2 regions of the Streptomyces sp. NPDC006197 genome follow, and region 2 is predicted to be linked to the other one. Evidence: riboswitches for the same ligand, from Rfam matches in the RefSeq annotation. Region 2 holds a riboswitch; the other holds the start of a gene.
The links. Region 2 has a riboswitch for S-adenosylmethionine ahead of thrC (threonine synthase). Riboswitches for the same ligand answer to the same signal wherever they lie in the genome.
Positions count from the first base shown of each region.

Region 1: another riboswitch for S-adenosylmethionine. It lies ahead of ABZ318_RS28160 (aminotransferase class V-fold PLP-dependent enzyme); the one in region 2 lies ahead of thrC (threonine synthase).

Region 1 covers NZ_JBEXSZ010000109.1:12,909-20,328, reverse strand. Annotated here, with positions in the region: gene ABZ318_RS28180 (NYN domain-containing protein) at 177-1,541, opposite strand; gene ABZ318_RS28175 (hypothetical protein) at 1,575-1,817, opposite strand; gene ABZ318_RS28170 (rhomboid family intramembrane serine protease) at 1,978-2,712, shown strand; gene ABZ318_RS28165 (Lrp/AsnC ligand binding domain-containing protein) at 2,709-2,990, shown strand; gene ABZ318_RS28160 (aminotransferase class V-fold PLP-dependent enzyme) at 3,062-4,453, opposite strand; SAM riboswitch class IV at 4,663-4,779, opposite strand; gene trpD (anthranilate phosphoribosyltransferase) at 4,866-5,930, opposite strand; gene ABZ318_RS28150 (cytochrome bc complex cytochrome b subunit) at 6,058-7,420, opposite strand, start outside.
Region 2 covers NZ_JBEXSZ010000068.1:28,289-35,708, reverse strand. Annotated here, with positions in the region: gene ABZ318_RS21740 (trehalose-6-phosphate synthase) at 1-693, opposite strand, end outside; gene ABZ318_RS21735 (glucosyl-3-phosphoglycerate synthase) at 786-1,754, opposite strand; SAM riboswitch class I at 1,904-2,102, shown strand; gene thrC (threonine synthase) at 2,096-3,403, shown strand; gene ABZ318_RS21725 (MoaD/ThiS family protein) at 3,418-3,696, shown strand; gene ABZ318_RS21720 (cold-shock protein) at 4,086-4,289, shown strand; gene groL (chaperonin GroEL) at 4,625-6,253, shown strand; gene ABZ318_RS21710 (SRPBCC domain-containing protein) at 6,379-6,852, shown strand; gene ABZ318_RS21705 (class I SAM-dependent methyltransferase) at 6,866-7,420, opposite strand, start outside.

The DNA.
Region 1 (7,420 bases), on a different contig from region 2:
CAACCGCGCGAAGGTTCGAAGGCCGACCCTAGTGACCAAGTTGTGATCAGTTCAAATCCCGCTGGCAAAAAACTCTCTCACGCACCACTTTATTTACATGCAGCACACGGCCAGTGATGGGTACTTGACGATACGCCATCCACAATTCGGTCATAAACCTCAGGAGTTGCGATGCGTCATGAGAGGCGCGAAAGCCGCTTGAGCAACAAGGCGGACGCCACCGGCCGCGCCCCCGCCTTCGCGACGCCGTCGGCGACCTCGCGGTCGGTGGAGACCACCACGACCGGCCGTCCCGGCGGCTCCGCCCGGACCAGCTGCCGGATCAACTCGTCCGCCGTCACACCGGGCTTGGAGAACAGCACCCGCACCCCGCGCGGCGGCGCGAGCAGCACCGGGGCCGCCAGCTCCGCCCCGTCGAAGACACAGGTGACCTCGGCCCCCGAGCGGGCCGCGAGCGCCGAGAGGCTGCCGAGCAGCCGCAGCCGCTGCTTCTCCAGCGGCATCGTCGGATAGCCGGTCTTGGTGACGTTGTAGCCGTCGACGACCAGATGCGCCTGCGGCAGCGCGAGCAGCTGGTCGAGCAGCGCCGGGTCCGTCTCGGAGAGCGCCCGCGCCGCGATGTCCTTCGGGGACATCCGCCCCGGCTCCACCGCGTCCACGGTGTCCGCCGGGTGCACCGAGACGGGCGGCAGCGCGAGTTCGCGGCGCAGCCCCTGGGCCGCGTCGAGGACCGTGTCGAGCAGCAGCCGCAGCCGCATGTCCTCCACCGAGCGGCCCTCGCGGGCGGTCCTGCGGCTCGCCTCCAGAGCGGCCTCGACCTCGCCGAGCCGCGCCCTGAGCCGCCGCGTCTCGCTCTCGGCGGCCGAGACCTGCGCCGCCGACTCGGCCCGCGCGGCCTCGATCTCGCCCTGCGCCCTGCGCAGCGCGGCCTCGCCGCGCTTGACGTCGCTCTGGGCGCTGCGCAGCTTGCGGTGAAGCGATTCCGCTTCCTTGCGGGCGGCCTCCAGGTCGTGCCGGAGCTGCTCGGTCTCGCCCCGGGAGCGGTCCCGGGCGGCGGCGAGCTCCTCGCGCAGCCGCTCCAGCTCGCGCCGGCCGGCCTCGTCGGCCCGCTCGGCGTCGGCCCGCTGGGCCTCCTCGCCGGCGGCGGCGACGAGCTTGACCCAGCCGGGCGGGCGCAGCACGTAGGCGGCCGCCGCCACGTCGACGGGGTCGGCGGCCGCGGGCAGGGTGCCGGTCTCCACGGCTCCGGCCAGCTCGGGCTGGCCCTGCTTGAACCGTTCGCCGATCCGCTGCCGGAAGAGCGGGTCGGCGTCGAGCGCCGCGGCCATCGCGTTGCCGGCGAACTTGGCCCGCCGGCTCGCGGTGAAGCGGGCGTACTGCCGCAGGGAGGCGGGCAGCTCCGCGACGGTCAGCCCGCCGAAGGCGTCCGCGACCAGCGCGACGACCCGCCGCCGTACGCCTTCCGGCAATGGGTGGTCGAGCGTCTCGGCAGCGTCACCTGCCGCGCCGGCCGGCTCACCACCGTGCGCGGGCTGCTCCACGATCCGTCACCCCTATGTCGTCCGCGCCGTCCCTCAGGAGGCGGCGCCCGGCCTGTCCACCAGTTCGATCTGGTCCACCGCGTTGCACCAGCGGCAGCGGACCGACTCGATGGTCTCACTCACCACCTGCCGCTCCTCGACCGTCGGGTCTCCTGCGAGGTCCAGATGGACGTACTCCACGACCTTGGAGGAGCGGGTCACGTCGAAGCGGGTCAGATTGCCGCAGAGCGTGCAGCGCCAGCGGGTCTCGTCGGTCGGCAGGGGAACCGTCGTCATCGGTGCCGTCCTTCTTCCTGTTGCGTGGTACCAGGTACGGGAGCCGCGGTGCGCCGTCGAACTGCGGTCGGTGGTGCCCGTAACCCTACGGCCTCGCGGGGAGCACGGGGCACGGCGAGGCACTCTGTCCACTTCGGCCCCGGTACGCCATGATCTGTCCATGATCGATTGGCGAGGCGGGGTCCTCGGTGCCTGGCGGGGCGTCCGCGGCGGCCCCACGGTGACGTACGGGCTGATCGCCGCCTGCTGCCTCCTCTTCGTGAGCAGCCCGGTCGCCGGACTCAGTCCGGCGTACGGCACGGGCGACGGGCTCCTGGGCGCCCAGGGCGCCTACTTCCGCCGCTGGGGCGTGGTCCCCGCCGAGCTGACGGGCGGCGACCCGCACGCCCTGCTCACGCCGCTGACCGCGCTCTTCGTCCACGGCAGCTGGCTCCACCTGCTCGGCAACATGCTCTTCCTCTACGTCTTCGGAGCGATGGCCGAGGAGCGCATGGGCCCGGTCGGGTTCTGCCTCTTCTACCTGGGCACCGGCTATGTCGCCCTGTGCGGGTACGCGGTGGTGCACGCGGACAGCGAGCAGACCCTGGTCGGGGCCTCCGGGGCGATCTCGGCGGTGCTCGGGGCCTTCCTCTTCCTCTTCCCGCGCTCCCGCGTCACCAGCCTCTTCCCCTTCCTGTTCTTCCTGCCGCTGCGCTTCCCCGCCTGGATCGTGCTGATCTTCTGGTTCACGCTGCAGTGGCTGGCCGCGCGGGCGGCGGGCGCGGGGCCCGGCGTCGCCTATCTGGCCCATGTCGTGGGCTTCTCGGTCGGCTTCCTCTACGCCTGGGGGCGCTTCCGCGGTGGGGATAGAGTGAAGGCCCAAGCCGCGGCGACCGAGGGAGAAAGCCAGCCGTGATCACCGCGATCGTGCTCATCAAGACCAGCGTGGACCGCATCCCCGAGATCGCCGAGTCGATCGCCGCGCTCGACAGCGTCAGCGAGGTCTTCTCGGTCACCGGTACGTACGACCTGATCGCCATGGTCCGGGTGCCGCGCCACGACGACCTGGCGGACGTGATCCCCGGCCGCATCAGCAAGATCCCCGGCGTCGAGGCCACGGACACGCACGTCGCCTTCCGGACGTACTCCCAGCACGACCTGGAGGCGGCCTTCGCCATCGGCCTGGAGTCCTGACACCTCGCGCCCGGCACGACTGAAGGGGGCCTCCCGATCGGGAGGCCCCCTTCACCCGTACGAGTGAGTGATCAGCCGCGGTCGGGGACGCAGCGGCCGTCCTCGGTGCGGTACTTCCACTGCGCGCCGTCCCGGACGAGCTCCTTCACCGCGCCGACGAACCGCTCCACGTGCTCGTCCGGCGTACCGGCGCCGAAGCTCACCCGGATGGCGTTGAGGGACCTCTCCCCCGGGTTCGCCTCGGGCGCACCGCACTCGCCCGGGTCCTGCGGGTCGCTGCCGAGCAGGGTGCGGACCAGCGGGTGGGCGCAGAAGAGGCCGTCGCGGACGCCGATGCCGTACTCGGCGGAGAGCGCGGCGGCGAAGTGGGAGCTGTTCCAGCCCTCCACGACGAAGGAGATGACGCCCACGCGGGGCGCGTCGTCGCCGAAGAGCGAGAGCACGCGCACCTCGGGCACCTCGGCCAGGCCCTCGCGGACCTTCGCGATCAGGTGCCGCTCACGGGCGACGAGGGAGTCGAAGCCGGCCTCGGTGAGCGCCTTGCAGGCGGAGGCGATCGAGTAGACGCCGATGACGTTCGGCGAACCGGCTTCGTGCCGGGCCGAGGTGGTGTGCCACTCCACGTCCACACCACCGTCGGCCCGACGGGCCACCTTGCGGGACGCTCCACCGCCCGCGAGGTAGGGCTCGGAATCCTGCAGCCAGTCGGCGCGGCCGGCGAGCACGCCGGAGCCGAAGGGCGCGTACAGCTTGTGCCCGGAGAAGGCGACCCAGTCCACGTCCAACTCCCGTACAGAGACGGGGTGGTGGGGGGCAAGCTGGGCGGCGTCGAGCACGATCCGGGCGCCGTGCGCGTGCGCGGCGGCGGCCAGTTCCCGCACCGGCCACAGCTCGCCGGTGACGTTGGAGGCTCCGGTGACGCAGACCAGGGCGGGGCCGTACGGATCGCGGTCGGCGAGGGCCCGCTCCAGGGTCTCGACGGCCTGCCCGGGGGTGCGCGGCGCGTTGAGGTAGGTGACGCGGGCGTCCCGCCACGGCAGCAGCGAGGCGTGGTGCTCGGTCTCGAAGACGAAGACCTCGCAGCCGGCGGGGAGGGTGGCGGCGAGCAGGTTGAGCGAGTCCGTGGTGGAGCGGGTGAAGACGACCTGGTCGTCGGGGCGGCAGTCGAGGAACTCCGCGACGGTGACGCGGCTGTTCTCGAAGAGGTCGGTGGAGAGCTGGGAGAGGTAGCCGGCGCCGCGGTGGACGCTGCCGTAGTAGGGGGCGTACGCGGCGACGTCGTCCCAGACCCGCTGGAGGGCCGGCGCGCTGGCCGCATAGTCGAGCGCCGCGTAGGTCACCTCGCCGCCGGTGACGAGCGGGACGGTCACGTCCCGGCCGAGGACCGGCAGCGGGGTGTCGCAGCAGGGGTCGGCGGACCCGGAGTCGGCGGTGGCGGCGGCGGCGTTCGGGTATGCGGACATGGCGGTATCTCCCGGCGGGCGGTGCGGAATGGCTTCGGTGAATCCCGTACGCGGCCGGGTGCGGCGGGGCACGGGTGATGCCTCGGAGGGCGTGCGGGTACGCGGAAGGGACCCTGTTCCGAGGGTGAAGAAGGGGCGGACTCGCCCTATCGCATTCGCTTGCTCACGGAAAACGCTCCTCGACTGACCAGGACCCCTGGTGTTCGAGGGATCCGCGCTTGCCGTAGACCTCGCTGCCTACGGCCTGGTCATCACCCGGGGCACCCCGCCACGGAAGGAGGGTTGCCGGACAGCAAGCCGGGGCCAAAACGCTGTCACTCGTGACCTGTAGAGCATCCTGCCACAGGAGCGCCGAAGCGCAAGACCCCGGTCCGCATGGTGGACCGGGGTCGTACGACGGACGGGTTACGGGTCACGCGTTGCTGGCGGCGACCCATCGCTCCAGGGACCGGAGGGCCGCGCCGGAGTCGATCGACTCGGCCGCCTTCGCGATGCCCGCGCCCAACTGCTCCGCCAGGGTGCCCGTGCCGGGCTCCAGGGCGGTGAGCGCCGCCGCCGCGTTGAGCAGCACCGCGTCCCGTACCGGCCCGGTCTCCCCCGCGAGCAGCCGGCGGGCCACGTCGGCGTTGTACGAGGGATCGCCTCCGCGCAGGGCCTCCAGGGGGACGAGCTCGATGCCGACGTCCCGCGGGTCGAAGCGCTCCTCGGTGACACCGCCGTCCCGGACCACCCAGACCCGCGAGGTGGCGGTGGTCGTCAGCTCGTCCAGGCCGTCGTCGCCGCGGAAGACCAGGGCGGAGTTGCCGCGCTCGGCGAGGACGCCGGCGACGATCGGCGCCATGCGCGGGTCGGCGACCCCGACGGCCTGGGCCTTCACCTTGGCCGGGTTGGTCAGCGGGCCCAGGACGTTGAAGGTGGTCCGGATGCCCAGCTGGCCGCGGGCCGCGGCGACGTGCCGCAGCGAGGGGTGGAACTTCACGGCGAAGCAGATGGTGATGCCGGCTTCCTCGGCGACCTCGGCGACCCGCCGCGGGGTGAGGTCGAGGTTGACGCCGAGCTTCTCCAGGACGTCGGAGGAGCCGGAGGCGGAGGAGGCGGCGCGGTTGCCGTGCTTGACGACCTTCGTGCCCGTGCCGGCGACGACGATGGACGCCATCGTGGAGATGTTGACGGTCTTGGCGCCGTCGCCGCCGGTGCCGACGATGTCGACGGCGGGGCCGGGCACCTCGATCGTGTTGGCGTGCGCGTACATGGTGCGGACGAGGCCGGTGATCTCCTGGACGGTCTCGCCCTTGGCCCGCAGCGCCACCAAAAATCCGGCGATCTGCGCGTCGGTCGCCTCGCCGTTCATGATCAGGTCCATCGCCCAGGCGGTGTCGTCGGCGGAGAGGTCCTCGCCGTCGAGCAGACCGTTCAGCAGGACGGGCCAGGAGCGGCCCGCCGACGTAGGTCCTCCAGCGGGGGTCGCAGCGCTCATGGCAGCTCCTGGTGATCACGTGACGGATACGGTCCCACCCTATCGACCTCCGGGGACGGCAAAGAGCCCCGTCCATCGAATGGACGGGGCTCTTGCCGTGGCGACCTCAGGTCAGGTGTTCAGGTGATCAGTGGTGGCCGTGGCCGCTCTGGATCTCCTTGTACTCCTCGACCGTGGGCTTGGCGATCTGGCTGTCCTCGCCGTAGTAGCCCTTGTTGAGCTTGACCCGGAGCTTCTCCATGCGGCCGATCTTGCGCTCCACGCCGTTCTCGTCGACGGCCGGCGGAAGCTCCGCGGCCTCGTACTGCTCGTGCGCCGTGAGGCGGTGCAGCTCGCCCTGGCTGAGCGGCTCGTGGACCTCGACGAACTCACCGTGCGGCAGGCGCTTGATGATGCCCGACTCGCGGCCGTGCAGCACCTTGTCCTTGTCACGGCGCTGGAGGCCGAGGCAGATCCGCTTGGTGGCGACGAACGCGATGACCGGACCGACGAAGAAGAAGATCCGCACGAACCAGGTGATCGAGTTCAGCGACAGGTGGAAGTGGGTCGCCCAGAGGTCGTTTCCACCACCCACGAGCATGATCATGTACGCGGTGATCCAGGCGACGCCGAAGGCGGTGCGCGTCGGAGCGTTGCGCGGGCGCTGTGCGATGTGGTGCTCGCGCTTGTCGCCGGTGATCCAGGACTCGATGAACGGGTAGACCGCGATGGCCGCGAGGACCGCCGGGAAGATCGCCAGCGGGATCATCACGCCGAGGACCAGCGTGTGGCCCCACAGGTTGATCTCCCAGCCCGGCATGACACGGATCAGACCCTCGGCGAAGCCCATGTACCAGTCGGGCTGGGCGCCGGTGGACACCTGGTCCGGACGGTACGGGCCGATGGCCCAGATCGGGTTGATCGAGGCGATCGCCGCGATGACCGCGATGACGCCGAAGACCAGGAAGAAGAAGCCTCCGGCCTTCGCCATGTACACGGGCAGCAGCGGCATGCCGACGACGTTGTTGTTCGTCCGGCCGGGGCCGGCGAACTGCGTGTGCTTGTGGACGAACACCAGGATGAGGTGGGCGACCACGAGGCCCAGCATGATGCCGGGGAGCAGCAGCACGTGCGCCGAGTAGAACCGGGCGACGAAGTCGCCGCCGGGGAACTCGCCGCCGAACAGGAACATCGACAGGTACGTGCCGAGGACCGGCACGGACAGGATCGCGCCCTGCATGAAGCGGACACCGGTGCCGGAGAGCAGGTCGTCCGGGAGCGAGTAACCGGTGAAGCCGGTGAACATGCCCAGGAAGAACAGCAGGAAGCCGAACAGCCAGTTGATCTCACGCGGCTTGCGGAACGCGCCGGTGAAGAACACGCGCATCATGTGCACGAACATGCCGGCGAGGAAGATCAGCGCCGCCCAGTGGTGGATCTGCCGGATCAGCAGGCCACCGCGCACCTCGAAGGAGATGTGCATGGTCGAGTTGAACGCCTCGGACATCAGC
Region 2 (7,420 bases):
CAGCTCCTCGCCGTCGACGCCCAGGGGGTACGCCGCGACCCGCGTGCGCCCGAGGTCGCCCGCGCACTCCTCGAACGCCGACGCCCAGGCCCGGGTGTGGAAGCCCAGCCGGTCCGCGCCGAGCATGCCCCGGAGGAGTTCCTCGCGGATGTCGGTCGGGAGCATCCGCAGGTACGGGGGCGAGGCCCACGGCGTGTGGGTGAAGTGGGCGATGCGGAGGTCCGGGCGGAGCGCGCGGAGCTGACCGGGGACGAGGGCCAGGTGGTAGTCCTGGACCAGGACCGCCGCGCCCTCCGCGGCCTCCGCCGCCAGCGCCTCGGCGAAGGCGCGGTTGTAGGCGCGGTACGACTCCCAGCGGCGGCGGAACTCCGCGTCGAAGACCGGCTCGCGCGGGATGTCGTACAGGTGGTGGTGGAGGAACCACAGCACCGAGTTCGCGATGCCGTTGTACGCGTCGGCGTACACGGACGGATCGATGTCCAGCATGCGGACGCCCGGTTCGGCGATGCCCCGCCGGACCGCCTCCCGGTCGCCCTCGCCGAGCGCCGCGCACACCCAGAGACTGTCCTGGGAGCCGATGGCGCTCAGACCCGAGACCAGGCCGCCGCCGCCCCTTCGGGCGTCGAGCGAGCCGCCCTCGCCGAGCACGTACGAGACGGGGCCCCGGTTGGATGCGACGAGCACAGTAGCCATGTGGCGAACCTAGCCCGTCCCGTAAACGCTCAAACGTACGTATACGAGACAGGCTGATCCGGCCACGCTCAGTCGCCGCGGCGGGCGCCGCGTCACGCCACGCGCCGCTGCGCGTACTCCGTGATCTCGGCCATCGGCGGGCGCTCCTCCGTGTCCACCGCGTACGTCCGCGGCTCGAAGCCCTTCTCGCCCCGCTCGAACTGCGTCAGCCACGGCCGCACCAGATGCCCCCGCGAGAGCCGCAGCTGCGCCGTCCGGTAGATCGCCGCCGCCATCCGGCCCAGCGCCTGCCCGTCCTGGTGCCGGTGCTTGCGCACCCCCACGTCCACCTGTGCGAGCGCGTCCAGGCCCACCGTGTGCAGGGCGTCCACGAGCAGGCCCAGCTCCACTCCGTAACCGACGGGGAACGGGAGGCGCTCAAGGAGCGAGCGGCGTGCCGCGTACTCGCCGCCGAGGGGCTGCACGAAGCCGGCCAGCCGCGGCCAGTGGAGGTTGAGCAGCGGGCGGGCCACCAGCTCCGTCACCCTGCCGCCCTGGCCCGGAGTCCTGCCGGAGGCGAGCCCGTCGAGTTCGGTGCCGAAGGGGCGGTCGTACATCGCCTTCACGAAGTCGACGTCCGGGTCGGTGAGGAGCGGGCCCACGATCCCCGTCACGAAGTCCGCCGAGAAGTCCCGCAGGTCCGCGTCGACGAAGCACACGACGTCCCCGCTCGTCACCATCAGCGACCGCCACAGGACCTCGCCCTTGCCGGGCACGGCCGGTATCCGGGGGAGTATCGAGTCCCGCGCGACCACCCGCGCGCCGGCGGCCGCGGCCACCTCCGCCGTGCGGTCCGTGGAACCCGAGTCGATCACCACCAGCTCGTCGACGAGCGGCACCGCCTCCGTCATCAGCTCGCGGCGGATCACGGCGACGATGTCCCCGACCGTCGCCTCCTCGTTCAGCGCCGGCAGGACGACGCTGACCTTCGTGTTCCGCTTGGCGGCGAGGATCCGCTCCAGCGGCCTGTCCGCCACGGACCAGGACCGCCGGTCCAGCCAGCGCTCCACCTCTTCCAGCACCTGATCTCCATCTCGCGGTTCGGACGGCCGGTCCACGCCTCCGGGCCTTCGGTTACAGTCTTGAACAACGCGGATGCCCGATGCACGTCGGGGTGCCGCCCGCGTCGGAGCGCAGGAACGAAAGTCCACCGCGCTTCACAATCGAATACCGCTCATCCAGAGGGGCAGAGGGAAACGGCCCGTTGAAGCCCCGGCAACCCTCCAGTCGGTTTGTCTCGCCCACCCGTCTCCCGGCCACCACCCCTAGTGGTGTCCTGACGGACGCAGCTTGTTTGCGCGAGGTCCCCGGCTAGGGAAGGTGCCAAATCCGTCTCATGGCGAAAAATTCGTCAATGGGAAAGATGAGGAGAAAGGGCCTCGCCTCCATGGCTGTACAGACCGCTACCCCCGCCACCGTCGACCTCGGTCCCGCGTCCGGACTCTCCTGTCGCGAATGCGGTGAGGTCTTCCCGCTCGGCCCGATCTTCGCCTGCGAACTCTGTTTCGGACCGCTCGAAGTCGCGTACGAGCTTCCCACCGGCGACCCCGAGGCGCTGCGCAAGCAGATCGAGGCCGGCCCCGCCAACATCTGGCGCTACGCCCCGCTGCTGCCCGTCCCCGCCGACGTCGCCGAGAAGCCGAACCTGAACCCCGGCTGGACCAAGCTCGTCCAGGCCGACAACCTCGCCCGCGAGATCGGCGTCGCCCCCGGCAAGCTCTTCGTCAAGGACGACTCCGGCAACCCGACCCACTCCTTCAAGGACCGGGTCGTCGCCCAGGCCCTCGAAGCCGCCCGCGCCTTCGGCTTCACCACCCTCTCCTGCTCCTCCACCGGCAACCTGGCCGGCGCCGTCGGCGCCGCCGCCGCCCGCGCCGGCTTCCGCTCCTGCGTGTTCATCCCGCACGACCTGGAGCAGGGCAAGGTCGTCATGGCCGGTGTCTACGGCGGTGACCTCGTCGCCATCGAGGGCAACTACGACGACGTCAACCGCTTCTGCTCGGAGCTCATCGGCGACCCGCTCGGCGAGGGCTGGGGCTTCGTGAACGTCAACCTCCGCCCGTACTACGGCGAGGGCTCCAAGACGCTCGCGTACGAGATCTGCGAGCAGCTCGGCTGGGTCATCCCCGACCAGCTCGTCATCCCGATCGCCTCCGGCTCCCAGCTCACGAAGATCGACAAGGGTCTGCAGGAGCTCATCAAGCTGGGCCTCGTCGAGGACAAGCCGTACAAGATCTTCGGCGCCCAGGCCGAGGGCTGCTCCCCGGTCTCCGCCGCCTTCAAGGCCGGCCACGACGTCGTCCGGCCGCAGAAGCCGAACACCATCGCCAAGTCGCTCGCCATCGGCAACCCGGCCGACGGCCCCTACGTCCTCGACATCGCCCGCCGGACCGGCGGCGCCGTGGAGGACGTGAACGACGAGCAGGTCGTGGACGCGATCAAGCTCCTCGCGCAGACCGAGGGCATCTTCGCGGAGACCGCGGGCGGCGTGACCGTCGGCGTGACGAAGAAGCTCGTCGAGGCGGGTCTGATCGACCCGGACCTCACCACCGTCGTCCTCAACACCGGCGACGGACTCAAGACCCTGGACGCGGTGGCCGACACCTCTCAGGCGACCGCCACCATCCGCCCGAGCCTGGACGCGTTCCGCGACGCCGGCCTGGCGCTCTGAAAGGTTACGAACACATGGCCGTGAACGTCCGCATCCCCACCATCCTCCGCACCTACACGGGCGGCCAGGCCGAGGTCCAGGCCGAGGGCGCGACCCTCGCCGAGGTCATCGCCGACCTGGAGAAGAACCACACGGGCATCGCCGCCCGCGTCCTGGACGACCAGGGCAAGCTGCGCCGCTTCGTCAACGTCTACGTGAACGACGACGACGTGCGCTTCGAGCAGGGCCTGGAGACGGCCACCCCGGCCGGCGCGGGCGTCTCGATCATCCCGGCCGTCGCCGGAGGCTGCTGAGCCTTACCAGTCAGTACGAATTGCCCCTTCCGCGCGATAAGCGGAAGGGGCAATTCTGCATGGTTGAGCGCGGTAGAGTTGGGGAAGTCCCCTCCGCTGCTCATGCCAGACGCATATGAGAATGCGTCTCCGCGCGACAAGAAGCAGCCAAAGTGCGTGCGCGTTGTGTACCTTCTGCACGCTTTGCCGGGCCCGACTTGCCCCGTGATCCAGGGGATTCTCCCCAATTCCCCTTTCCGCCATGCCCAGAATTCTCGGTCGAATGGCCTGTTGCAGAGGGCAGTTGGGCAGATACATTCAGCCGCGGTCGACGCGTTCCGGCGCAGAGGTCTGACCCGGGTCCGCGAAGTGCGGGTCCCGCGCAAGGGCCAGTAATAGGGGAGTTAGGCATGGCTCAGGGCACCGTCAAGTGGTTCAACGCGGAGAAGGGCTACGGCTTCATCGCGGTAGACGGTGGTGCGGATGTTTTCGTCCACTACAGCGCGATCCAGATGGATGGCTACCGCAGCCTCGAAGAGGGCCAGCGGGTCGAGTTCGAGATCTCGCAGGGCCAGAAGGGTCCGCAGGCGGACATGGTCAAGCTCGCCGTCTGAGCGCGGCGCGATCGGCCACCGACGCAACGCCGTCGAGGGGTCCGCATCCCTGAGGGGATGCGGACCCCTCGCGCGTTCCCGGCCCTCCCTCGGTCCACCTCTGGATCCACCCCCTGATCCACCTCCCGAAACTCGAGAGTCGCTTGCACTCTCATAGGGCGAGTGCTAATCATTGGCGTTAGCACTCGGAAGGTGAGAGTGCTACGAGGATCGGGCAGACGAGGCCGCCGGCCGGGTGGGGCAAGGAACCACGCGGAGTCGCGGAGGCCGTCCGTCGCGGGCGTCGGCGCGGTCCTGGAGCGTTATCCACCCCATGTCCGGGAGGACCACTTCACATGGCCAAGATCATCGCGTTCGACGAGGAGGCCCGGCGCGGTCTCGAGCGCGGCATGAACCAGCTCGCTGACGCCGTCAAGGTCACCCTCGGCCCCAAGGGCCGCAACGTCGTCCTCGAGAAGAAGTGGGGTGCCCCCACGATCACCAACGATGGTGTCTCCATCGCCAAGGAGATCGAGCTCGAGGACCCGTACGAGAAGATCGGCGCCGAGCTGGTCAAGGAAGTCGCCAAGAAGACGGACGACGTCGCCGGCGACGGTACGACCACCGCCACCGTCCTCGCCCAGGCGCTCGTCCGCGAGGGCCTCCGCAACGTCGCCGCCGGTGCCAACCCGATGGCCCTCAAGCGCGGCATCGAGAAGGCCGTCGAGGCCGTCTCCGGCGCCCTGCTCGAGCAGGCGAAGGATGTCGAGACCAAGGAGCAGATCGCTTCCACGGCCTCCATCTCCGCCGCCGACACCCAGATCGGCGAGCTCATCGCCGAGGCGATGGACAAGGTCGGCAAGGAAGGCGTCATCACCGTCGAGGAGTCCCAGACCTTCGGTCTGGAGCTGGAGCTCACCGAGGGCATGCGCTTCGACAAGGGCTACATCTCGGCGTACTTCGCCACCGACATGGAGCGCATGGAGGCGTCGCTCGACGACCCCTACCTCCTGATCGTCAACTCCAAGATCTCCTCCGTGAAGGACCTGCTCCCGCTCCTGGAGAAGGTCATGCAGTCGGGCAAGCCGCTGCTGATCATCGCCGAGGACGTCGAGGGCGAGGCCCTGTCGACCCTGGTCGTCAACAAGATCCGCGGCACCTTCAAGTCCGTCGCCGTCAAGGCCCCGGGCTTCGGCGACCGCCGCAAGGCGATGCTGAACGACATCGCCATCCTCACGGGCGGCACGGTCATCTCCGAGGAGGTCGGCCTCAAGCTCGAGAACGCCGGCCTGGACCTGCTGGGCCGCGCCCGCAAGGTCGTCATCACCAAGGACGAGACCACCATCGTCGACGGTGCCGGTGACAGCGACCAGGTCGCCGGTCGCGTGAACCAGATCCGCGCCGAGATCGAGAACTCCGACTCGGACTACGACCGCGAGAAGCTCCAGGAGCGCCTTGCGAAGCTGGCCGGCGGCGTGGCCGTCATCAAGGCCGGTGCCGCGACCGAGGTCGAGCTCAAGGAGCGCAAGCACCGCATCGAGGACGCCGTTCGCAACGCGAAGGCGGCCGTCGAGGAGGGCATCGTCGCCGGCGGTGGCGTGGCCCTGCTCCAGGCGTCGAACGTCTTCGAGAAGCTCGAGGCCGACCTGTCGGGCGACGAGGCCACGGGTGCGAACATCGTGAAGCTGGCCCTCGAGGCCCCGCTGAAGCAGATCGCCGTCAACGCCGGCCTCGAGGGCGGCGTCGTGGCGGAGAAGGTCCGCAACCTGCCCGTCGGCCACGGCCTGAACGCCGCGACCAACGAGTACGTCGACCTCATCGCCGAGGGCATCATCGACCCGGCCAAGGTCACGCGCTCCGCGCTGCAGAACGCCGCGTCGATCGCCGCGCTGTTCCTCACCACCGAGGCCGTCATCGCCGACAAGCCGGAGAAGGCCGCCGCGCCGGCCGGCGGCGGCATGCCGGGCGGTGACATGGACTTCTGATCCTGACGGATCGGCAGTCCATCGCTGAACGCGAACGAGGGCGGCACCCCCTGGTGGGGGTGCCGCCCTCGGGCGTTCGGCGGATGCTGGAAGGGGCGGGACTCCCCCGGGAAGGGATCGGAACCATGGTCACCCTCCTCACGACGCCGGCCGATCGCGAACTGGTCGTCACCCGCACGTTCGACGCCCCGCCGGCCCGCGTCTGGGAGGCCTGGACCCGGCCCGAGCACGTACGGGAGTGGTACGGGGGAGCCGGGCTGACCACGTCCGTCGTCGACATCGACCTGCGGGTGGGCGGCGCCTGGCGCTGGGGCCAGACCGGGCCGGGCGGTCAGGAGATCGTCTTCTCCGGCACGTACGAGGACGTCGTCCCGGCGGAGCGGCTCGACTACACGGAGGTCTTCGAGCAGATGCCGGACGCCGGGCACGTCCGCGTGACCCTCACCTTCGACGCGACCCCCGACGGCGGCACGGCCCTGACCAGCACCTCCTTCTGGCCCTCGAACGAGATCCGGGACCAGGCGCTGGCGGCGGGCATGGAGGCGGGGGTGAGGGAGCAGTACGACCGGCTGGCGGAGCACCTGGAGGGGATGCGGTGAGCCCCCGGCGGGGTCAGCGCCGGAAGAGGGCCGTCCAGAGGAAGGACTCGCCGAAGACCGGGGAGTCGGCGGTCTGCGCGTGCATGCGGCGCAGCTCGATCTCCGTGAGGTGGGCGAAGATCGCGCGGAGCGAGGTGTCGGTGTAGGCGAGTCCGCCCTCCAGGCGGCCCTTCCGGTAGAACTCGGCGTCCGGGAGCTCGGAGCCCATGCCGCCCTCGCCGGCCGCGAACGCGGTGAGCGCGAAGTGGCCGCCGGGGGCGAGGACGCGGTCGAGGAGGGCGAGGTAGGTGACGCGGCGGTGCGGGGGCAGGTGGTGGAAGCAGCCGGAGTCGTAGACGAGGTCGTACGGCCCGTCGAGGGGCGCGGTGAAGGCGTCGCCGCACAGGAACCGGACGTTCTCGGCGCCCGTCTCGGCGGCCCGTTCCTCCGCCCAGGCGATCGCGGTGGGCGAGAGGTCGACCGCGGTCACGTCGAAGCCGCCCGAGGCGAGGTGGAGGGCGTTCCGGCCGGGCCCGCAGCCGAGGTCGAGCACCCGGCCGCCGGCCGGGAGCAGGCCCTGCTCGACGTA